Linked DNA regions of Bdellovibrio bacteriovorus. The protein of the gene in region 4 binds, or shares a complex with, the protein of the main gene of each other region. Links are inferred from orthologs where the notes say so. Each region holds a gene or a part of one and is shown on either strand. Other genes may lie near its edges.

Region 1 (3,550 bases), 820 kb from region 4 along the record:
AGACGCGCCCCTTATATTACTTATCTAGTTGTCAGGATTACGGATTTTCAGTAACTACTTAATGATAGCTAAATGAAATTGCAGAGGTGTATTTATGCACAAAGATCAAGTGCAGGGTTCTGTGTCTCTCGCAGGCGCAAGCGGAACTCAAGCCATAGATGATATGTCACGAGATGTTGCTTTCACATCAAGGCTCGATGCTTTGGTGGCGTGGGGGCAAAAAAATTCTTTGTGGCCAATGCCTTACGGTACTGCTTGTTGTGGTATCGAGTTCATGTCAGTGATGGGACCGAAGTATGACTTAGCACGTTTCGGTGCTGAGGTTGCTCGTTTCTCTCCTCGTCAAGCGGACTTGCTTGTCGTTGCCGGAACTATCACAGAGAAAATGGCACCGGTTATCACTCGTATTTATCAACAAATGCTTGAACCAAAATACGTGATCTCAATGGGCGCCTGTGCAAGCTCAGGTGGTTTCTACCGTGCTTACCACGTTCTTCAAGGTGTCGACAAAGTCATTCCTGTCGATGTTTACATCCCAGGTTGCCCTCCGACACCAGAAGCGGTGATGGATGGAATCATGGCATTGCAACGTATGATTGCGACTCATCAACCACGTCCTTGGAAAGACAACTGGAAGAATCCATATGAACAAACTTGAGACTTTAAAACAAAACCTGGCGGGTAAATTCAAAATCGAGAACTACAAGTTCATCCACGCTGTGGGTGATGATGTTCTTGAAGTTCCTAAAGAAGACGTTCCGGCGTTGCTTTTGTATCTTCGTGAAAGCGGGCAGTTCGATTTCTTGATGGATGTTTGTGGTGTCGACTATCCAAACCGTGAAAAGCGTTTCGATGTTGTCTATCACTTATTCTCTTCCAAAGACTCTTCTCGTTTGCGCGTGAAAGCGCAAGTGGGTGAAAACGAATCTATCGGCACAGTTCTTCCGGCGTGGAAGGGGGCTGACTGGTTTGAGCGCGAAGCTTACGACATGTTCGGTATCAAGTTCGATGGTCATCCGAACTTGCGCCGCATTTTGACTCACCACCAATTCGTGGGTCATCCGCTTCGTAAAGACTACGATGCAAACTTGCAACAACCTTGCACGTCTTCATTGCCAATTCATTTCAACAACGAGCCAGGTTCTCCAGGTGATGTGTTGAACGATAAATATGTTCCTTTGAATATCGGTCCTGCCCATACAGCGATGCACGGAACACTTCGTGTGATGGCTGAAATGGATGGCGAGACGATCGTTCGTTGTAACAATGAAATCGGATATCTTCACCGCTGTTTCGAAAAAATGGCAGAGACTCATCCGTACAACCAAGTGATCCCTTACACAGATCGTTTGAACTACTGTTCTGCGCCAATGAACAACATTGGTTACTGTAAAGCAGTAGAGCGCCTGTTGGGTGTGGAAATTCCACCGAAGGCACAAGCGATGCGTGTGATCTTGGCAGAGCTTTCTCGTATCATCGACCACACGATTGCTATCGGTACCGGTGCGATGGACTTGGGTGCTTTGACTTCTTTCTTCTATATGTTCGGTCTTCGTGAACAGGTTTACGGATTGTTCGAAAAACTTTGCGGAGCTCGTTTGACTGTATCTATGACTCGCGTCGGTGGTATGGCTCAAGATGCACCGGAAGGTTGGTTCGACGAAGTTTTGGCTCTTTGTAAAGAGATCCGTAAAGGCACAGACGAAATGGCATCGATGGTTTTGGACAACAAAATCTTCATCCTTCGTACGAAAAACGTGTGCCCGGTTTCTGCTCAAGACGCGATTCAATGGGGTTACACAGGTCCTCTTCTTCGCGCTTCCGGTGTGAACTTGGATTTGCGTAAAGCAAAACCATACTACGGTTACGACGCTTTGGACTTTGATGTTCCAGTAGGAACAACAGGCGACATCTACGACCGTTACTTGGTTCGTTTCGAAGAAATGCGCCAATCTGTTCGTATCATCGAGCAAGTCTGCAAAAACGTTCCTGGTGGCGATTACACGATCCGCGACAAAGGTATCGTTCTTCCAGAGAAAAAAGATGTTTACGGAAACATCGAGGGTTTGATGAATCACTTCATGTTGATCATCAAAGGTCTTCGTCCTCCAGTGGGTGAAGTTTACGATGCGACGGAAGCGGCCAACGGTGAGCTAGGTTTTTATCTAGTGAGTGACGGCTCTGCAAATCCATACCGTTTGAAAGTTCGTCCACCATGCTTCGCGATCTACCAATCGTATCCAACGGTGGTGAAAGGCGCGATGTTGGCAGATGCTATCGCAACTGTCGCTTCGATGAATCTTATTGCGGGTGAGTTGGATAGATAGTGGGCGACAGCCCTCAAAGCGGAGGGTCACAAGACCCGAAGCTAAAGCAGCTTAGAGTTTTGAAAAATTTAAAGGAAAAAGAATGTTTCAACTAAGTGAACAAGGTTTGGCGGAAGTAAAAAAAGAATTGAATCGCTATGAAGCGAAAGATTCTGCGATCATCCCAAGCCTTTACATCGCACAAAAAGAAAACAACGGTTTCGTCACTGCAGAAATGATCACATATCTTTCTAAAGTGATGGACATCCCTGAAGCACGTATTAACGAAGTTTTTAAGTTTTATACGATGTTCAATCAAAAGCCGGTGGGTAAATACCACGTGCAAGTATGCACGAATATTTCCTGTGCTCTTGAAGGTGGTCGTGAGATGGCTAGCCACATCTGCCACGAGTTGGGTGTGAAATACGGCGAAGTCACTTCAGATGGCCGTTTCACAGTCAGCAAAGTGGAGTGCTTGGGTTCCTGCGGAACGGCTCCAATGATGCAAGTAAACGACACGTATCATGAGAAACTCACTCCGGAATCAGCAATGAATCTGCTACGAGGAATGAAATAATGGCTGAAACAAAATTACTGACGGAATTCTATCACTTGCCAGAGTATCAAACTTTGGCTGGTTACAAAGCTAAAGGCGGTTACGAAACTTTGCCGAAAGCTTTGAAAATGCAACCTCAGCAAATCATCGACGAAGTGAAAGCTTCTGGTCTTCGTGGTCGTGGTGGTGCGGGTTTCCCAACGGGTATGAAATGGGGCTTCCTTCCTAAAAATGGAGAACCTCGTTACCTTCTTTGCAACGCCGATGAAGGGGAGCCTGGAACATTCAAAGACCGTATGATGATGGAGCGTGCTCCACATCAATTGATCGAAGGCATGATTATCTCTGGCTTCGCGGTGGGGTCTAATAAAGGTTATATCTACGTTCGTGGTGAATACGTTTACCCGATCGAATGCTTAAATAAAGCGATCAAAGAAGCTTATGCAGCAGGCCTTCTTGGCAAAAACATCTTGGGTTCAGGTTTCGACTTTGACCTTGATGTGTACCGTGGTGCCGGCGCTTATATCTGCGGTGAAGAGACTGGCATGATCTCTTCTTTGGAAGGCTTGAAAGGCCAACCAAAATTGAAGCCTCCATTCCCAGCGGTTCAAGGTTACTTGCGTAAACCGACAATCGTGAACAACGTGGAAACTTTGGCGGCTGTGACTTACATCGTTCGCGATGGCGC
Region 2 (7,750 bases), 820 kb from region 4 along the record:
TCAAACTACGTGGACTCTTGGAAAAGCTCTCTGGGATTTTACTTTGCGCAAGGAACTTATCTGAGCAAAGTGAACGGGCGCTCGCTGTATCTTGAAGGGATCGATAAATCCAATGATCGTGCTAAGGAACGCGCCATTGTTTTGCATGGCGCCGGTTACGTCAGCGAAGCATTTATCGCACAAAACGGACGGCTGGGGTGGAGTGAAGGTTGCTTTGCAGTCAGTCTTCAAGACCGTGATTATTTGATCGATGTTTTGCAAAGTGGAAGTTTGCTTCTGTCCTATCACAAAGACCTCATGCGATCATCTCGACTTTCGCCTTGGCAACAAGAGCTCGCAGGCTCTGAAATTATTCCGCCCGGAGTAAATCCAAGACGTACCTCTGGGGAAGGTGGCGGAGGAAGGTAAGATGCGTCTCATTCTGGCGCGAAAATCAAAAAGTGTTTCGGAATATTAAGAAGTTACTTCAGCTGCAAAAATATTTTGACGATGTAGCCCTGGGCCATTGAACCCAGGGAGTATTCCATGTTGGATCGTATTTGGAAAACGCGGAGCTATCGATATAAAACCTTGGCGTTACTCATTGTAGCGATCATCCCTCTTTGGGCAATTGTTCTATTCTATGTTCTTCCTTTGGTCCGCGACAATATGTATGAAGATCGTAAAGTGGCCATCCGAAGCACTGTTGATCTCGCGACTAAAATCATTGAGCACAAGTACGAGCTTTTTCAAAAGAAAGAGATCACTGAAGAACAAGCCAAGCAACAGGCCCTGGCAGCTATCAAAGCTCTTCGCTATAGCGGTAATGAGTATTTTTGGATCAACGATCTTCACCCTCGCATGATGATGCATCCGATTAAGCCAGAACTTGATGGCAAAGATCTTTCTGACATGAAAGACCCGACGGGATTTAAGCTCTTCGTAGAATTTGCACGCATCGGTCAAACGGCCGAAGGCGAAGGGTTTGCAAACTATATGTGGCCGAAACCAGGTTCGCCGCAGCCTGAACCTAAAATCAGTTTCGTGCGTCAGTTCAAGCCTTGGCAGTGGATTGTAGGAAGTGGTGTTTACGTTGATGACGTTGAAAAAGCAGTGGCTACCTTCCGCGACAAAGTTCTGATTGGTTTTTCATTGGCTTTCGTCTTAGCGTTTGGGGTTTTCTATTTGTTTGCCAGCCGTCTTATGAATTTTTTAGCACAGACAGTGACCGACACGAACACGGCCAGTCAGCAGGTGTTAGAGGCATCAAATATGCTTTCAACGGCGGGGCAAAACGTGGCTCAAGGAGCTGTGGAATCTGCTGCGCGAATTGAAGAGACTTTGCGTTCGGTGACAGATTTAAATGAAATCGTGAAGGCCAATCAAGATCGTGCTAAGGCAGCGGCAGAACTCGCGAAGACCTCCGAGGTGGGAGCCTCTGAAGGTGCCAATGAAGTAAAGAAATTGATCGAAGCTATTACCGTCATGTCCAAAATTTCAGGCGAAATCACGTCAGCCATGGATATTATTGATGACATCGCCTTTCAAACGAACTTGTTGGCCTTAAACGCGGCCGTCGAAGCGGCCCGTGCTGGAGAGCAAGGAAAAGGATTTGCAGTTGTTGCAGAGGCTGTTCGTGGATTGGCACTTAAATCAGCCAGTGCCGCGAAAGAAGTTAAGACTGTGATCACAAGCAGTGTAGAGCAAACACGAGTGTCGCTAGAACTTGCAGAAAAAAGCGATAAAGTTCTGGATGGAATCGTGAGCTCCGTGCAAAAGGTGACAGTTCTCAATCAAGAGATTTCTGAAACGTCTTCCCATCAGTCGGATGGTATTAAAGCCATTCATGAGGCCATGGGTTCTTTGGAAAGACAGACTCAAGCCTTTTCGGCAGCGGCAGAAGAAACTGCCGCAACCTCTGAAGAAATGTCCGCTCAAGCCAATACACTTCAACACATGGTGAATAGCATGGCTAACGAAGTGATTGGGAAAAAAGTGGCTTAATTCTCTAAAACTAAAACGTCTTCAATAATACCAGCTCTTGTGATCATCTCTAAGAGCTGCGTTACTTTTTCCGCATTCAAAGCATGTGAAAAATCCGCCAAAGCCGTCGCCACTGATTTTCCTTCTTTCAAATCCAAAAGAATTTGCGCTTCCACGGCGTCGATTCTTTGCACGTAGATCTTTCGTTGCTTTTTATAAACCAAAAGATGCTCTGGATGACTCCAGTGAATATCTTCAAAGTGATATGAGCGCTCGTTTCGCTGTCTCCAGACATCATAAATCGAATAAGGGCTTTCAAAGACATGCATAGATTCGATGAAGTGGATTTTGAAATCCTCTTCGCGCAAAAGTTCTTCGATATGCTCTTCCGAAAGAGGTTGCGGAGTCGGTGTGTGATGCATGTCTTTAATCGTCCACTCAAAGCGCGCCAATTCATAAATAAAAGGAATGTTCGTCGTGGCCGACGATGTCTTTAAGAAGGCCGGAAACTCTGCACCGTGAGCCGCAAGGTCATAGGACAACGAAGGCTGTGCATTGATATAATCGGCGGCCACTTGTTGAAATGAGTCCGCTCCTAGCACCCAGAAGATGGCAGGATAGGTTTCTTTCAGACTTTCCGTCAGACGGCGAATGTAGCTATGATTATAAACCTTAAACGCACGCTCCAAAGACATCTGTCCCACGGCTTTTAAAGTTTTTTGAAATGCCTGATCGTTTTCGCCAAGAAGGCCTTTTTTAAACAGGTTCTGTGCTTCGTTCAGATTCATGAGAGCCCTCCAAGATGTAAACAGCCTTCATCACTTCGACTTCCAGTTCTTTGAAGTCCGGGATGTCTTCGTCGCGTTCAATTAAAATAGGTAAGTGGCGGATTTTGGGTGCCATCAGTTTAAATAAGTCCCATATTTGTTCCGGAATTTCCTGCCCATGATTGTCAAAAAGAATGTCTTCGAACTTCGTCGGTCCCGACATGTGAATTTGCACCACGCGCTCCAGAGGAACGTGGTTTAAGAAATAATTCGGATCAAAACCGTGATTGTAAGAGTTCACATAGACATTGTTCATATCGAGCAGAAGACCACAACCTGAGCGGCGACTGACCTCGCTGATGAAATCCCATTCGTTCATTTCGTTATTGCGATAGCTGATGTAGGTGGAGATGTTTTCCAAGATCAGCGGACGTCGCAAAAAGTTTTGCACGAAATCAATGTTGTTCACCAAAGTCTCGATGCTGTCTTCTGTAAACGGGAGGGGCAGAAGGTCGTGAAGATTTTGCTCCGGAGATCCAGTCCAACACAGATGATCTGAAACAATAAAAGGCTCAACGTGCTCAATCAGTTCGCGCAGTTTTTGTAAGTAATCTAAGCGCAAACCTTCGGGGCAACCGATGTTCATTGAAAGACCGTGCAAAGCGACCGGATAGTCTTGACGAATCAGTTTGAGCATCTCTAAAGGACGCCCGCGCGAATTCATATAGTTTTCAGTGATCGCCTCAAACCAAGCAGCTTCTGTTTGAGGTCGCGTTTCTAAATAGGAATAATGGGGCTGGCGAAGGCCTAAGCCCACTTTATGTGTTCTTGATGAGGGGTGCATGTCAGCTCCTATTTTTTAGCCGGAGCTGCGGGTTTTGCTACTTTTGCTTCGCCATCAATTTCAATTTCGATTTCGTCGCCGACAACCCAGCCACCTTTATCCATGGCTTTGTTCCAGTTCAAACCGAAATCTTTGCGATTCACTTTGGATTCGGCTTCAAAAGAAATCACGCGATTTCCCCAAGGATCGTTCACGGCGCCTTTGTAGTCGATATCAAACACCGCCGGCTTGGTGATACCGCGAATCGTTAGATCCCCGTGAATCTTGTCAGGTTTGCCATTGTCATAGTCCACTTTCGTACCCTTGAAAGTCATTTCAGGATACTTATTTACATCAAAGAAATCCGCCGTGCGCAGATGCTTATCACGGTCTTTTTCATTTGTGTTCAAAGAGGTGGTGAAAACTTTGACGAACACATTTTCAAGTTTTTGAGTTTTTTCGTCAAAGTCGAATGTGCCTTCGAATTTTTCGAAACGGCCTTTGACTTTGGAAACCATCAAGTGAGGCGCCCTGAAGCTGACATCCGTGTGAGACTTATCAAGCTCAAACTTCTCGGCAAATGATGTTGCAGAAAAAAGAGTAGTGGCTAGAAATGAAAAAAGTAGAACGCGCATCTTTGAAATCCTTTCGGTAAGTGCTCGTTCTACTTTTTTAGAGGTGCTAAACTTTTACAAATTAAGTTGATGAAAGCTTTAGTAATTCATCAAAGCTTTAACATCGAGCTTGCCGTTCGACACAGATTTTCCATCTAGAGCTTGAATTCTACGAGAAGAACCCAAGATCGCCGCTTTCACATCCTGCCATGATTTTTCCGGATGAGCCGACCAGTAAAGAGCCGCCGCACCCGCGACGTGAGGAGCTGCCATTGAAGTTCCATCCCAAGTCGCCTTGAAACCAAACTTGTCGATCACTGTGTCTGTGTAGCCTTGAGCGACAACTGTCGAAAATACTTTGACGCCGGGAGCGCCGATATCAACCGACTTGTGGCCCCAGTTTGAGAATGAACCCAAACGATCATTAGAATCTAAAGCCGCAACAGCGATGATGTTGTCGTGCGGATAAGAAGCCGGGTAGGCAGGGTTGGCATCGTTGTCGTTATCATAACCAACACCTTTGTGACCGTTGCCCGCCGCCGCGATAAATAGAACGCCTTTGTCTTGTGCGTATTGAACAGCATCACGCAAAGCTTGGTTTTCCGGAGCGCCGGGCTCTTCACCTTCAGAACCCCAAGAGTTGTTTAAAACTTTCGCGCCATTATCAACAGCGTAACGGATTGATTTGATCGCATCCGCTGTTGTTCCGCCGCCAGTCATGCCGATGAAACGCAATGACATGATTTTTACGTTTGGTGCAACACCTGCGATGCCTTTACCGTTGTCTCCACGAGCCGCCACGTTGCCTGCACAGTGAGTTCCGTGACCAGGGTTTCCACCTTTAAACAATCCATCCAAAGTATCAACAGCCAGGTCGTAAGGCTTGTTGTCGTTTCCAACAAAGTCCCATCCGATCACGTCGTCCACATAACCGTTGCCGTCGTCATCGATCCCGTTGTTTGGAATTTCATTCGCGTTTCTCCACAGATTTGGAAGAAGGTCTTCGTGAGTGTAGTCCACGCCCGTGTCGATCACGGCAACGATCATATCTGGACTTCCTTTAGTCACTTTCCAAGCGTCGACAACGCCGTTATCGATCATGCCCCATTGTTTTGAAAACAAAGGATCTGCGCCTGTTGTAGTTTGCGGAGCGTCAGGAATCACTGGATTGTCCTGACGAGCGGCTGCGCGAAGTTGAGGATTTCTAGAAAGCATTTTTGCCAAAGCAGCACGGCGCAATGGGTCTTCAATGCGATAATCTTCAAGTAATTTCACTTTGTAGTTTGGTTGAACGTACTCAACAGCTGGATTTTTCTCCAGTGATTGAATGCTCATGCCGCGAGGAGCTTGAACGCGAACCCAGGATTCGCTCAGTTTTTCGATTTTTGCTCCCTGCATTTCGAACTCAACAAAGCCCGGTGCTAGTTTAATGAGCAAATCTTGTCTTTTTGAATTAGCTTGCGCCCCTAAGCTGATCGCAAGCATGGCAGAACTCACGTACAGAGCCATCTTCTTCATGCTGTTTTCCCTTCTTATCGAGGTCCCCTCGAAGTCCTGCTGATCAACAACTGGACTTCTCCTCGAGTGATGTTAGGTGGAAATTAAAGTTTGAAATGAGACGACTAGAGAATCAATTTCAATTACCTCGTTTCGGAATGCCGCGTTGAAGAAATCAGACGCGCCCCTTATATTACTTATCTAGTTGTCAGGATTACGGATTTTCAGTAACTACTTAATGATAGCTAAATGAAATTGCAGAGGTGTATTTATGCACAAAGATCAAGTGCAGGGTTCTGTGTCTCTCGCAGGCGCAAGCGGAACTCAAGCCATAGATGATATGTCACGAGATGTTGCTTTCACATCAAGGCTCGATGCTTTGGTGGCGTGGGGGCAAAAAAATTCTTTGTGGCCAATGCCTTACGGTACTGCTTGTTGTGGTATCGAGTTCATGTCAGTGATGGGACCGAAGTATGACTTAGCACGTTTCGGTGCTGAGGTTGCTCGTTTCTCTCCTCGTCAAGCGGACTTGCTTGTCGTTGCCGGAACTATCACAGAGAAAATGGCACCGGTTATCACTCGTATTTATCAACAAATGCTTGAACCAAAATACGTGATCTCAATGGGCGCCTGTGCAAGCTCAGGTGGTTTCTACCGTGCTTACCACGTTCTTCAAGGTGTCGACAAAGTCATTCCTGTCGATGTTTACATCCCAGGTTGCCCTCCGACACCAGAAGCGGTGATGGATGGAATCATGGCATTGCAACGTATGATTGCGACTCATCAACCACGTCCTTGGAAAGACAACTGGAAGAATCCATATGAACAAACTTGAGACTTTAAAACAAAACCTGGCGGGTAAATTCAAAATCGAGAACTACAAGTTCATCCACGCTGTGGGTGATGATGTTCTTGAAGTTCCTAAAGAAGACGTTCCGGCGTTGCTTTTGTATCTTCGTGAAAGCGGGCAGTTCGATTTCTTGATGGATGTTTGTGGTGTCGACTATCCAAACCGTGAAAAGCGTTTCGATGTTGTCTATCACTTATTCTCTTCCAAAGACTCTTCTCGTTTGCGCGTGAAAGCGCAAGTGGGTGAAAACGAATCTATCGGCACAGTTCTTCCGGCGTGGAAGGGGGCTGACTGGTTTGAGCGCGAAGCTTACGACATGTTCGGTATCAAGTTCGATGGTCATCCGAACTTGCGCCGCATTTTGACTCACCACCAATTCGTGGGTCATCCGCTTCGTAAAGACTACGATGCAAACTTGCAACAACCTTGCACGTCTTCATTGCCAATTCATTTCAACAACGAGCCAGGTTCTCCAGGTGATGTGTTGAACGATAAATATGTTCCTTTGAATATCGGTCCTGCCCATACAGCGATGCACGGAACACTTCGTGTGATGGCTGAAATGGATGGCGAGACGATCGTTCGTTGTAACAATGAAATCGGATATCTTCACCGCTGTTTCGAAAAAATGGCAGAGACTCATCCGTACAACCAAGTGATCCCTTACACAGATCGTTTGAACTACTGTTCTGCGCCAATGAACAACATTGGTTACTGTAAAGCAGTAGAGCGCCTGTTGGGTGTGGAAATTCCACCGAAGGCACAAGCGATGCGTGTGATCTTGGCAGAGCTTTCTCGTATCATCGACCACACGATTGCTATCGGTACCGGTGCGATGGACTTGGGTGCTTTGACTTCTTTCTTCTATATGTTCGGTCTTCGTGAACAGGTTTACGGATTGTTCGAAAAACTTTGCGGAGCTCGTTTGACTGTATCTATGACTCGCGTCGGTGGTATGGCTCAAGATGCACCGGAAGGTTGGTTCGACGAAGTTTTGGCTCTTTGTAAAGAGATCCGTAAAGGCACAGACGAAATGGCATCGATGGTTTTGGACAACAAAATCTTCATCCTTCGTACGAAAAACGTGTGCCCGGTTTCTGCTCAAGACGCGATTCAATGGGGTTACACAGGTCCTCTTCTTCGCGCTTCCGGTGTGAACTTGGATTTGCGTAAAGCAAAACCATACTACGGTTACGACGCTTTGGACTTTGATGTTCCAGTAGGAACAACAGGCGAC
Region 3 (7,960 bases), 830 kb from region 4 along the record:
TCGACTTGTTGATCAAAGTTGCTGACAACATGAAAGGGAAAACAATCTGTGCCCTTTCAGATGCAGCCGCTCTTCCGGTTTTGAGCTTTGTGACTAAGTTTAGAGATGAATTTGAATTCTATGTCCGCGAAGGACGTTCGAAAGTAAAAGGAACGACATATGCCGAAATGCACCATTAATGGCAAAGAAGTCGAAGTAAAAGAAGGCACGTCGATTATCGAAGCCATGCAACAGTCTGGCGATCGTATCGCGCACTACTGCTGGCACCCTGGTTTGAGTGTCGCAGGTGTATGTCGTCTTTGTATGGTGGAGATCGAAGGAAATCCACGTGTACAAATCGCATGTAACACAATGGTTACGGAAGGCATGAAGATCAACAACACGTCTGAAAAAGTACGTGATGCTGTAAAGTGGGGCTTGGACTTCCACTTGATCAACCATCCTTTGGATTGCCCTATCTGTGACCAAGCGGGTGAGTGCGGTCTTCAAGACCAATACATGGAGTACGGTAAGTACGATCCAGAAATGGCTGAAGCCAAAGTAAAGAAACACAAAGTGGTCGACTTGGGTCCAACAGTGGTTTTGGATTCCGAAAGATGTATTTTGTGTTCTCGCTGTGTTCGTTTCACTGAAGAAGTTTCTAAGACAAATGAGTTGGGTATCTTCAACCGTGGTGATCGTTCTGAGATCGGAACTCACGAAGGTGTTGAGCTTAACAACAAATACTCATTGAACACGGTTGATATCTGCCCAGTGGGTGCATTGACGTCGAAAGATTTCCGTTTCCGTCAGCGCGTATGGTATCTCAAAGACGCCGAAACAGTCTGTAACGGTTGCTCAAACGGTTGTAACGTAAAAGTGTACTTCAACAAGGAAGGTTTCTTCCGCGTGAAGCCTGTTTACAATGAAAAAGTGAACGGATACTGGATGTGTGACGAAGGTCGCGACATCTATAAGTTCGTGAACAAAGAGACTCGCTTGTTGAAAGCGCAAGTTCGCGGTGCTTCCGGTTGGACAGAAATGGCTGGCGGAGCAGCAGCGAAGAATGCTCATGAAGTTTTGAAAAACACTTCAGGCGACTCTTTGGCTCTTGTTTTGACAGCACAATACACAGTGGAAGAATTCGACGCGATTGTTTCTACATTTGTGAATGAATTTAAAACTAAGAAGGTCTTCTTCTGGATTAACAACAAAGAAACTTTCGACAGCTTTGACGGCCTTCTTCTTCGCGGTGATAAAAACCCGAATACAAAAGGTCTTCTTAAAGTTTTGGAAAAACACGGTATCACAGCAACTTGGGCTGATTTGACTCAAGGTCTTGGTAACGGTTCGATCAAAACTGTGGTTGTTGCGGGTCCTGAAAACCAAGCGGTTTTCCCTGACTTCCAAGAGCGCGTGAAAGAGCTTTCAAAAGCTCAAAACTTGATCTGGTTGCAGGCGGGTAAAAACGATGCGTTGATGTCTTTGACTGGCAACGTATGGTTGATCCCAACAAAAACTTTCGTGGAAAAAGATGGCACGTTCATCAACCACGCAGGTCTTGAACAGAAGTTCAAAAAAGTAACGACGATTGTTTCTGAAGCTCTGACTTTGACGGAAGCCGCGTTGTTGTTGGCAGGTAAAAACCTGACAATCCCAACAGCGACAGCTCAGCCTTTCATGCCGATGAATCAGCGTGAAGATCAGGTGACTTTGGAAGCTCGTAAAAAGAACGAGTTTGTATTTAGAAGAGGCAGCCTATGAGCGTAATGCAAAATAACTCTGAAAAAGCAAAGTGGTACTTGCCCGGGGTCCTTGGTGGCCTTGGCATCACCATGAAGCACTTGTTGGTGAACCTTTTCAACCGCAAGAAAATGATGACGTTGAACTACCCAGAGGAAAAGTATGAATACTCTCCTCGCTTCAAAGGGAATCACGTTTTGACAGTGAAAAAAGACGGTTCACTTCGTTGCACAGCTTGTATGTTGTGCGCGACAAACTGTCCTGCAGAATGTATCAAAATCGTGGCTGCGGAACACAACGACCCTCACGTCGAAAAATTCCCGATCAGCTACGAAATCGACATTCTTCGCTGCGTATTCTGCGGCTACTGTGAAGAAGCATGTCCCGTGGACGCCATCCGTTTGGGCCCTGAGTGGCAAACTCCAGGTGTGAACGGCGCGAACTTCATCTACGACATCAACCACCTGGCTTACCGTCCAAACCTAAAAGGCGGTATCCAAACCCACGTCGACGACGAAGAACGTCTAAAATCAGGCATCTAATCACCACAAAAAAAGGAGCTAGAAATAGCTCCTTTTTTTTGAAGGTGCCTGCTTCTTTTTTGGGTCTACACCGCGTCGACCAAAAGGTGCCTGCTTCTTTTTTGTAACCCATCGCATAAATGCCTTCTGCGAGCGTCTTAACTTCTCTTCCAAATAGAAATAAACAGCGGTTCACGATCTTAATTTCTTTGTAGTACAAGGCGGTCGTTTCTTCGTTGAAACAGCGCCAAGGGCCATGTTACGAGGCTCTGGAAAGTTCTAACCGAGGAGTTTTTATGAGAAATCTATTCGTTGCTATCGTGGGCTTTATGTTGCCTTCATTGAGCTTTGCTTGGTGGGTTCCGCAAATGCAATTCCAAGTGACACCTCAATGGGCCGCTGTTCAGGTTTATAACTACACGGGTTTCAATGCTTTCTGCCAAGGACAAGTTTTCGGTCTGACTCAAACAGGCGTGTGGATGAATTCTTGGTTCCAAGTATGGGTGCCAGCGGGTGGCTTCCAGTACGCTTATGTTTACGCAAATGGACCTTACTACTTTGTGAATGCAACGGCTAATGTTCAGTGCCAGTAAGTAGCGTGAAAGAACAAAAGGAGTCGTAAAAGACTCCTTTTGTTTGAGAGAGTATTAGATTTCGTAAAGGCGAATAAACATATTGCGGGCTTCTTTCGTTTGCGAGTTGCTGTATTGCTGAAGAACCTGAAGAAAATCCAAAGTAGCCTTAGTCAAGTCGCCGCAACGGTCGGCACCTCTTAAAACAAGATCAAAATTTCCAATCGAGTCTTCGATGCTGTTTTCAGTATTTAGAAGCATTTTAAAGCTGGTGTGCAGATCTGTTAGTGAATAAGTTTTACTGACGAACATCGCTCTAGAAAACACATCTCGCGCATAGTTTGTATGGTTGTTTCCCAATAGCAGAAGTAGTGAAGTGAAGAAACGGTTGGCCTGTGAAAAACTTGCGGGTGATGAGCTCACTTTTTCCGCTACCAGAATAAAATTTAATGCGGCGTCTTCTTTAGAGTTCTCTGCTCTAAGAAGTTCGATGTAACTCGTAACAAGCATATCCAGAGTTCTCGGTCCACGAAGCGCTTGAAGGATTAGATTGAAGGCTTGTCGGGTGTCCGCAGTTGCGCCGCCGCCACCTAAGGCTTGCTGTAGATGAACGAAGTTGTCGACGACGTAACGCAAGTTCAAGTTGTAGCGCTTTTGTGCAGCTTCAACAATAGCCAGATTCTGTTCAGCATCTTGAGTGCTGTTTTCAACTTCTAAAAGAACCTTCAATGCATCGAAACGATTGTAAAAACCATTGCAGGAAACACCCTGAGTTCCGCCGCAGCGATTGTCAGCATAAGCAAGGCTCGAAGTGGCTGAAACCAAAAGGGCAAGTAAAACCAATTTTTTCATAACAGGAACCTTTCTAGATTTTTGATTTTTTCCAACCAGGTGAAGTTAGAGTTTCCTCAGAAAAAATTCCACTGTAATGATTTTGACAGGGGCCACTTTTGCGCCGTTGATATTTTAGGCGCTCTAAACTAAATAAACCTGCCTATACCCATAAGAGGCGTGAGAGTGACACAAATGAGCCTTAATTTAGGTCCTTCCTATAGCGAAAAGCATTGTTCCTATATAAGAAAAACGCGCGCTCAGCGTACGTGTTTGACCGCTTTTTTATTGAAGAATTCTGTTTAGTAAGTTGTGGAGAGAGCCGCTCCGCTGTTGAGAGATCCGATTTGTTTTGCCTAGATTTGTGTGCCTTAATAAGCTTATACAGGGGTCAAGGGAATGCAGATGGAATTTTTTTATAACACCAAACTTTGGGTGATATTCATTGGGCTTATCGTTTTTTTTAGCGCGGTTTCACTGCTTTCTCACTATATCGCCGGCAAAAAAGATAGAGCCGAACCGGGTTCGACAGAATTTCTCTCAACCACGATTCTCGGTCTATTAGCTCTATTGCTGGGATTTACTTTTTCAATGGCAATATCAAGATTTGATACGCGCAGCTCGTTGGTATTAAAAGAGTCCAACACTATCGGCACAGCCTATTTGCGCAGTGACTTGTTTCCCCAAGATCAAGTTCAAGAGTACCGAAGACTTTTAAAAGAATACACTCAACAGCGCATTGAATTCTTCACGTCGATTCGTAATGGCAAGCGCGAGTTCATCCAGAATATGCAAGCTCTGCAAACCAAGATATGGCAAGAAACCACGAAGCTTGTAAAAAACAACATGTCCCCTGTTGCCGCCACGTTCATTCAAGCGAATAACGATCTGATTGATGTGGACGGAGAAAGACTTTTTGCTTCTGAAAATCACGTGCCCGAAGTGGTCTTCGATGTTCTCATTCTGATTGCGGCGATGGGCCTCGCCTCATTAAGTTATTCCCTGGGAATAAAAAAGCACAGCGCCAAAGCACCTCTGGTTCTAGGAATCCTCTTTGCCGTCGTCATTGTGCTTATCCAAGATTTAGATAGACCCGGGCGGGGGCTCATTCAGCCACATGAAGACGCCATGATTCGCGTCTTAGAAAGCATGTAGCAGGTGCCTGCTTCTTTTTTGCAACCCTGTGCGTAAATTTAGAGCATTTGCATTGATTCACAAGCTTGGGTCTTTCAGACTTTATGAGTAGGGGGAACTATGATGAAACTACTTCTTTTCGCGTCTTTGATTTTTTCAAGCGTGATGGCTTCAGCAAATGACGTCACAGCTCTGACTGTGGAGCCAGGCAAGCAACAGGACCAATACTATAGTTACAACTTTGGTTCTACTTGGGTGAATAGCCGTATGTATGCGGATTTTTCTTTAACTGCGGGTGACCAACAAGTAGATCTGCAAGGGATCTCCATTCGTGGGCAAGCCTACGATGCAACTTCGAATTGCCCGAAGGTTCTGCCTCCGCGCCAAACATGCTGGACAAGAGTTTTCTTCTGGCCGCAATTTGAAGGTCATTATTATGGCGATTTGATGTTCTATTTAAAGAACAGCACTATCTACATCCGCCTTTACGGATGGGCCCACAGATAAAGCAAAGGGAGCGTCAGCTCCCTTTTTTTTATGGTGCGATAATCGGGAAAGCCTCTTCTTCCACGAGCTTTTCGTCGCCCGAAAGAGGGCAGCGTAAAATCGGCGTATAAACGGGAAACACGCCTTGAAGTTTTGATTCATAAAGCACAATTTCACTCACATGAATTTTTCCAAAACTTTTTCTTTTAAATGGTGAAATCATGTCTTTCACGCTGCGGGGATTGCGAAGTCTTCCGAAGGTCAAGTGAGGTTTGAATTCGCGAGCATCCGGGTGTTGAATCAATCCGCGTTCTAATAGCAGATCGTCCAGAGCATACTTAAATTCACCTAAGTATCTTTTATTTTGAACACCCAGCCACAGAACTCGGGCGTCGTGTTCATTAGAGAAAGCTCCCATATCTTCAATTTTTAAGTCGAAGGGAGTGAAGAGGGTGCAAACTTCCTTTAAAGCCTCCATCAATGCCGGAATTTTTTCTTCAGGCTGCTCGCCTAAAAAACTCACGGTGATGTGGAAGTTATCAACAGGAACCCACTTCACATTGATTTCTCGCCGATCGGCATTGATTTTCAATTTTTTGTAAGTGGGTAGGAAGGATTCGGAAAGAGGATCCGTGGCATTAAGAGCGAAGAACAGTCTTCTAGTCATAAAAAGCCCCCTAAGATCATTATCCTGATCTTAGGGGTGCTTGTCATTTATTCTTTGGCTTAATCATCAAAGAAAGGGCCACAGAACCGCCGATGAAGAAGGCGATAATACCCAAAGACCATAAAATAGGGAAGTGACCGTCAAACAGCTTGTTCAACCACACCATCTTCAAACCCACGAAGATAAGAACGGCAGCTAGACCATACTTCAACAAGTGGAACTTATCCACGACGCCTGCAAGCAAGAAGTAGAGGGATCGCAAGCCCAGGATCGCAAAGATGTTGGAAGTGAATACGAGTAACGGTTCATTAGTAATAGCGAAGATCGCTGGGACTGAGTCCACGGCGAAGATAATGTCCGTCGCTTCTAGGAAGATCAAAGCAACGAACAGCGGAGTCGCGTGGCGTACGCCATTTTCAATGATAAAGAAGTGATCTTCATGCATACGCTCGTGCACGCGCACATGCTTTTTCATGAACTTGATCAGCCAGTTTTGAGTTGGATCCACTTCTCGTTCGGGTTGGATCATCATTTTTAAACCCGTGATGATCAAGAACACACCGAAGATCATGACAACAGCTTGGTACTGCATAAGAACAGAACCCAAAGCAATGAAGATCGCACGGAAGATCAAGGCACCTAAGATACCGTAGAAAAGAACTCTATGCTGGTATTTAGGGGGAACACCGAAGAATCCAAAAACGACAACGAAGACGAATATGTTATCTATGGATAGAGATTTCTCGATGACGTAACCAGTAAGAAACTGCAGGGCCACGTCTTTGGCGACGGTGGGATCCGGAAACTTATTAAGAGCATAGTAATAAAGACCAGCGTTGAAAAGCAAAGCTAAGCTGACCCAAACAATCGACCAAATCGTGGCCTCTCTGAAACCTACGGTATGGGAATGTTTATGAAATACACCCAGGTCCAACGCGAGCATCGCCAAAACGAAAGCGATAAAACCAGCATAAAACCACCAATATTCTGCAAAAGGAAATAAAAGAGTCTGCGTCACAAAAAGGACCTCCGGACTCAGAGTATAAGGGCTTTTCTTAATTATAAAAAATCGATAATCTTTAACAAGTTATTTGATTTTAACGAAGAGGATATATGCCTGTTAAAGTGGCAAACCAAATGCAGTGGCTTAATTATCACCACCTTCACTATTTTTATACAATTGCAAAAGAAGGAAGCATCGCCAAAGCTGCTGAAAAACTAAAGATAGGTCAGCCGTCGCTGAGCACTCAACTGCGCCAGTTGGAAGAGTCATTAGGCAAAGATCTTTTCGAGCGTCGTAAGCAAAGGCTGCATCTGACAGAGGCCGGAAAACTGGCTTATGAATACGCAGATCAAGTTTTTCACCTGGGCGCGGAAATGGTTGAGGCTTTGCACGACCGTCTTCAAAACAACCGTGTGCATGTGCAAATCGGTGCTCTGGATAGCGTTCCTAAGCACATCCTATTAGAAATTATTTTGCAAGCGCATCACCAAGGAAACTGTTCGGTCTCCGTTGTGGAAGGGGGAGGCAGCGAACTTCTGCGTGAACTCAGTGCGCATCAGATCGATTTGCTTCTTGCCAACTATCCACCTAATGTTGACACGAAAAGTATATATGCCCGGCCGATTGCAAAGCTCGACGTCGTCGTATGTGCCTCTGCGAAATATAAGCACCTTAAGAAAGGCTTTCCACAATCACTGGAAGGACAGCCCTTTGTTTTTCCAACAGTGCATAGCAAGCTCCGCCGGGACCTGGATCACTACTTTAAAGTCAATGGCATCAGGGTGGATCGCATTGCTGAAACTCAAGATACGAGCTTACAAAAACTTTTAGGGCAAGAGGGCGTAGGGCTCATCCCCATTTCTCTGATGGCAGCAGATGAACTTATCAAAGAAAAAAAGTTGGTGGTTTTAGGAACGCTCAAAGGGGTGAGTGAAGAGATCTGGCTTGCGGCGGCAGATCGTAAGATTAACAATCCGATCGCCGCAAAACTCATGAAGGGTTTTAGTTTGTAGTAGGACTGCAA
Region 4 (2,910 bases):
GAAACCAACGAATGGAGCTAGGATCAAAAGGGCCATTAAAAGAGAATGATTCACGGCTGCTCCCTTATCCTTTCAAGTGTTCAAAGAAGCGAATATTCACTTCGTTAAAGCGTTTAAAGATTGAAACGGCCAATGCCAAACCTACCGCTGCTTCTGCCGCTGCGATTGTCATGACAAAGAAAACCATGATGTGACCGTCAAGAATGCCTAGGTACTTACTGAAAGCGATGAACGTCAAGTTCACCGAGTTCAACATCAACTCTACAGACATCAAAAGAACGATCACGTTACGGCGAAGAAGAACTCCGGCCATACCCATCATGAACAAAAGTGCTGCCAAAACTAGATAGTGAGTCAGGCCAATGTTGTTAATGAAATCAGTGTTCATGTGTTCCACCTTTACTGCGCGCTAGAGCCACCGCACCAACTGCGATCACTAGCAAAAGAACGCCCAATGCTTCAAAGCCGAAGATGTATTTAGAGAAAAGGATTTGGCCCAACGCTTTTGTTGTTTCCATTCCCGTTCCTGCTGTCACTGGATTGTCGGCCGTTTTCTCGTTCAAAAGACCAACAGACATTGCAATCGCACCGACAACCAAGCCCGCAAGCAATCCCACGGAAGCGATTTTTACCGCTCCCGAGAACTTACCTTTCGTAAAGGCCTGTATATCTTTCTTCAAGTCGAAGAGCATGATCACCATGACGAAAAGAACCATCACGGCGCCGGCGTAAACGATCAACTGAACGCCTGCGATAAAGTAGGCATTCAAAGTCACGAACAACGCGGAGATACCCACCATCGTCATCGCCAAACAAAGCGATGAATAAATCGGGTTAGATAAAAGAATGACACTCAGGCCGCTGACCAGAGTGACAATCGCTAAGAACCAAAAAAGAAATGCATCTGCTGTCACGTTATTCTCCTCACAAAGATGCGATGTAGATCACAAACGCGGTAATGATCGTGTTTGCTAGCGCCCAAGGAAGCAAAGTCTTCCAACCGAAATCCATCAATTGGTCATAACGGAAGCGTGGAAGCGTCCAACGAACCCAGATGAAAACCCACAAGAAGAATGCAAACTTGATATTGAAAACAAGGAAGTGGATCAACGCCATCAAAGCACTTGCCCAACCGGCAGAAGACGTCACGGATGCCGCCCACTCTTGAACTTGCTCAACGGATACATACGGAATTCCGTAACCACCGAAGAAGAACAGCGCCATCAAACCGGAAGCGATCATCATGTGACCGTATTCACCAATGAAGAACATGTTGAACTTGAATCCGCCGTACTCTGTGTGGAAGCCGGCTACAAGCTCGGATTCACCTTCCGCTAAGTCGAAAGGAAGACGATTTGATTCAGCAAAAGCGGTTGTGAAGAATAAAAGAGCTGCCAATGGTTGATAGAAGATACCCCAATTTGGAAGCCAGCTTGCAGTGATTGTGTGACCCAAGAAGACGAATTGAAGGGGGCCTTGTTGAGCCACCGTCATGTCTTGAAGGTTGAATGTACCGTAAAGCATGATCACGCCCACGATAGAAAGACCCAAAGCCAACTCGTAAGAGATCGTTTGCGCCGAAGCACGAAGAGCGCCCATCAAAGAGTACTTGTTTCCTGAACCCCAACCCGCCATCAACAAAGTGTAAGCAGCCAAAGAAGAAACACCCAAGATGAATACGATACCAACGCCGATATCATAACCTTGAACTAAGAAAGTGTACGGACCCCAAGTAGAGCCAAACATTTCAAATGTTCCCACTTGAATTGGTGTCGACATCGGAATTGCAGAGAACGCCACCGCACCAGGAATCAATGCAAATACCGGAGCTGCGTAGTACAACAAAGGTTTTGCCGTATCTGGAACGAAGTTTTCTTTCGTCAAGAATTTCACAGCGTCAGCCAAAAGCTGCATCAATCCCAAAGGTCCTACGCGGTTTGGTCCCAAACGATTTTGGATGAATGCGGAACCACGGCGCTCTAGCCACACAAGAATAGGAACTGCCTGAACCATCATCAAAAAGATGACGACAAGTTTTAAACCGTTAACGGTAATTTCAAAAAGATCTTTACCCATTCCCATTTGCTTAGTCCCATTCCAATGCTTTTGATTTTACTTCCCAGAAAAGTCCGAAGATGAAAATTCCGATGAAGACCATCATCGAAATAAGCACGAACAGACCTTGTCCTGAAGATAAGAAATCACGGAAAGAAGTTGCCCATGGATACATGAAAATGATCTCGATATCGAAAAGGATGAAGAGGATCGCAGTAAGATAATACTTTACTGAAACCTTTGTATCTTTCTTATCAAGAGCAGGAATACCGCACTCGTAAGGCTCGTACTTGATAGAGTTATAAACGGGTTTGCCGCCTGTTTTGGACGCGACCCATACTAAAAATGCTCCGAATAGAGCGATGAAGATGACGATGAAAATGACTCCACCGAGTGGCACTGTACCCCTCCAAAGTTGTCGTTATTATTTGGATTTCAATTAGTTATATATGTGTCGTCTGTGAAAACCAAGAAATATGAATGGAAACAAGGCGATAAGCATGGCAAGATGAGCCCACCGAATGAAAGCCGAAATGACTCATACAAGGCTTGAATCCATCCTGGAAAGGGCCTTCGAAACAACACGCGGAAAAATTCAAGTGACCGGAGCTGCATCTCCGCTCGCGCTCGCTTACTTTTTGTCGCAGACTTACTCTAAAAAAATCAACAGCTTGCCGCACTTAGTTGTTGTTAGCAGTCTATCGGAAGCGAACAAACTTCAGCAGCTTTTAGAGTTCTTTGACCCGTCTCGTCACAGCACAATTTTACCTGCTTTCGATGTTTCACCTTACTCCGGTCTTTATCCAAACTCGAGAGTCGTTAGTGATCGGGTTCGTTTCTTGTCTCGAGCCCAGC

The links.
Region 1: the proteins of AZI87_RS06925 (region 4) and nuoD are in contact, whole or in part, in a cryo-EM structure (PDB 6ZJN), measured with the Thermus thermophilus proteins. The link is inferred for Bdellovibrio bacteriovorus from one-to-one orthologs. Residues at the interface, in WP_096411122.1 of Thermus thermophilus: Ala224, Glu225, Gln226, Glu227, Ala295, Trp297, Phe298, Arg299; in WP_223903221.1 of Thermus thermophilus: Pro35, Ser36, Asp139, Gly141, Ala142.
Region 2: the proteins of AZI87_RS06925 (region 4) and AZI87_RS02995 are in contact, whole or in part, in a crystal structure (PDB 6Y11), measured with the Thermus thermophilus proteins. The link is inferred for Bdellovibrio bacteriovorus from one-to-one orthologs. Residues at the interface, in WP_096411122.1 of Thermus thermophilus: Arg36, Val44, Arg45, Met46, Gly47, Pro48, Asn49, Arg50, Val51, Leu57, Gln58, Ala61, Asp62, Ile64, Lys65, Ile67, Phe68, Lys69, Glu70, Ile72, Val74, Glu223, Ala224, Glu225, His233, Thr234, Glu235, Tyr236, Ser237, Trp241; in WP_096411117.1 of Thermus thermophilus: Arg16, Glu17, Gly18, Leu24, Leu27, Val28, Trp30, Gly31, Arg32, Asn34, Ser35, Trp37, Thr54, Asp55, Ala56, Asp59, Ala61, Arg62, Phe63, Gly64, Glu66, Val67, Phe68, Arg69, Ala70, Ser71, Arg73, Gln74, Ala75, Asp76.
Region 3: the proteins of AZI87_RS06925 (region 4) and AZI87_RS02970 are in contact, whole or in part, in a cryo-EM structure (PDB 6ZJN), measured with the Thermus thermophilus proteins. The link is inferred for Bdellovibrio bacteriovorus from one-to-one orthologs. Residues at the interface, in WP_096411122.1 of Thermus thermophilus: Arg41, Phe42, Val44, Arg45, Met46, Thr296, Tyr354; in WP_096411123.1 of Thermus thermophilus: Thr2, Leu3, Lys4, Leu6, Ser9, Thr13, Tyr16, Leu17, Val22, Thr23.

Annotation. Positions count from the first base shown.
Region 1 is NZ_LUKD01000001.1:617,361-620,910, reverse strand. What follows is about bases 1-2,985. They hold nuoD (NADH dehydrogenase (quinone) subunit D), read left to right. Parts: upstream 1-644; coding sequence 645-2,327; downstream 2,328-2,985. Other genes in these bases: nuoF (NADH-quinone oxidoreductase subunit NuoF), read left to right, coding at 2,883-2,985; AZI87_RS02985 (complex I 24 kDa subunit family protein), read left to right, coding at 2,410-2,883; AZI87_RS02995 (NADH-quinone oxidoreductase subunit B), read left to right, coding at 164-658. Also shown: more of nuoF, read left to right, coding at 2,986-3,550.
Region 2 is NZ_LUKD01000001.1:619,001-626,750, reverse strand. The notes cover bases 4,962-7,750. They hold AZI87_RS02995 (NADH-quinone oxidoreductase subunit B), read left to right. Parts: upstream 4,962-6,003; coding sequence 6,004-6,498; downstream 6,499-7,750. Other genes in these bases: nuoD (NADH dehydrogenase (quinone) subunit D), read left to right, coding at 6,485-7,750; AZI87_RS03000 (S8 family serine peptidase), read right to left, coding at 4,962-5,684. Also shown: AZI87_RS03025 (murein L,D-transpeptidase catalytic domain family protein), read left to right, coding at 1-408; AZI87_RS03020 (cache domain-containing protein), read left to right, coding at 526-1,983; AZI87_RS03015 (HvfC/BufC N-terminal domain-containing protein), read right to left, coding at 1,980-2,750; bufB (MNIO family bufferin maturase), read right to left, coding at 2,719-3,573; AZI87_RS03005 (YceI family protein), read right to left, coding at 3,582-4,187; more of AZI87_RS03000, read right to left, coding at 4,266-4,961. UniProt on the Escherichia coli protein: NDH-1 shuttles electrons from NADH, via FMN and iron-sulfur (Fe-S) centers, to quinones in the respiratory chain. The immediate electron acceptor for the enzyme in this species is ubiquinone.
Region 3 is NZ_LUKD01000001.1:608,955-616,914, reverse strand. Bases 503-3,501 are described here. They hold AZI87_RS02970 (NuoI/complex I 23 kDa subunit family protein), read left to right. Parts: upstream 503-1,739; coding sequence 1,740-2,264; downstream 2,265-3,501. Other genes in these bases: AZI87_RS02960 (hypothetical protein), read right to left, coding at 2,891-3,501; AZI87_RS02965 (hypothetical protein), read left to right, coding at 2,540-2,836; AZI87_RS02975 (2Fe-2S iron-sulfur cluster-binding protein), read left to right, coding at 503-1,743. In the rest of the region: NADH-quinone oxidoreductase subunit NuoF, read left to right, coding at 1-179; more of AZI87_RS02975, read left to right, coding at 160-502; more of AZI87_RS02960, read right to left, coding at 3,502-3,667; AZI87_RS02955 (hypothetical protein), read left to right, coding at 4,238-4,801; AZI87_RS02950 (hypothetical protein), read left to right, coding at 4,901-5,287; thpR (RNA 2',3'-cyclic phosphodiesterase), read right to left, coding at 5,316-5,933; AZI87_RS02940 (TerC family protein), read right to left, coding at 5,977-6,951; AZI87_RS02935 (LysR family transcriptional regulator), read left to right, coding at 7,047-7,949; AZI87_RS02930 (hypothetical protein), read right to left, coding at 7,939-7,960. UniProt on the Escherichia coli protein: NDH-1 shuttles electrons from NADH, via FMN and iron-sulfur (Fe-S) centers, to quinones in the respiratory chain. The immediate electron acceptor for the enzyme in this species is believed to be ubiquinone.
Region 4 is NZ_LUKD01000001.1:1,438,833-1,441,742, forward strand. It holds AZI87_RS06925 (complex I subunit 1/NuoH family protein), read right to left. Parts: upstream 2,077-2,910; coding sequence 925-2,076; downstream 1-924. Other genes in the region: nuoL (NADH-quinone oxidoreductase subunit L), read right to left, coding at 1-36; nuoK (NADH-quinone oxidoreductase subunit NuoK), read right to left, coding at 65-388; AZI87_RS06920 (NADH-quinone oxidoreductase subunit J), read right to left, coding at 378-914; AZI87_RS06930 (NADH-quinone oxidoreductase subunit A), read right to left, coding at 2,087-2,455; mfd (transcription-repair coupling factor), read left to right, coding at 2,577-2,910. UniProt on the Escherichia coli protein: NDH-1 shuttles electrons from NADH, via FMN and iron-sulfur (Fe-S) centers, to quinones in the respiratory chain. The immediate electron acceptor for the enzyme in this species is believed to be ubiquinone.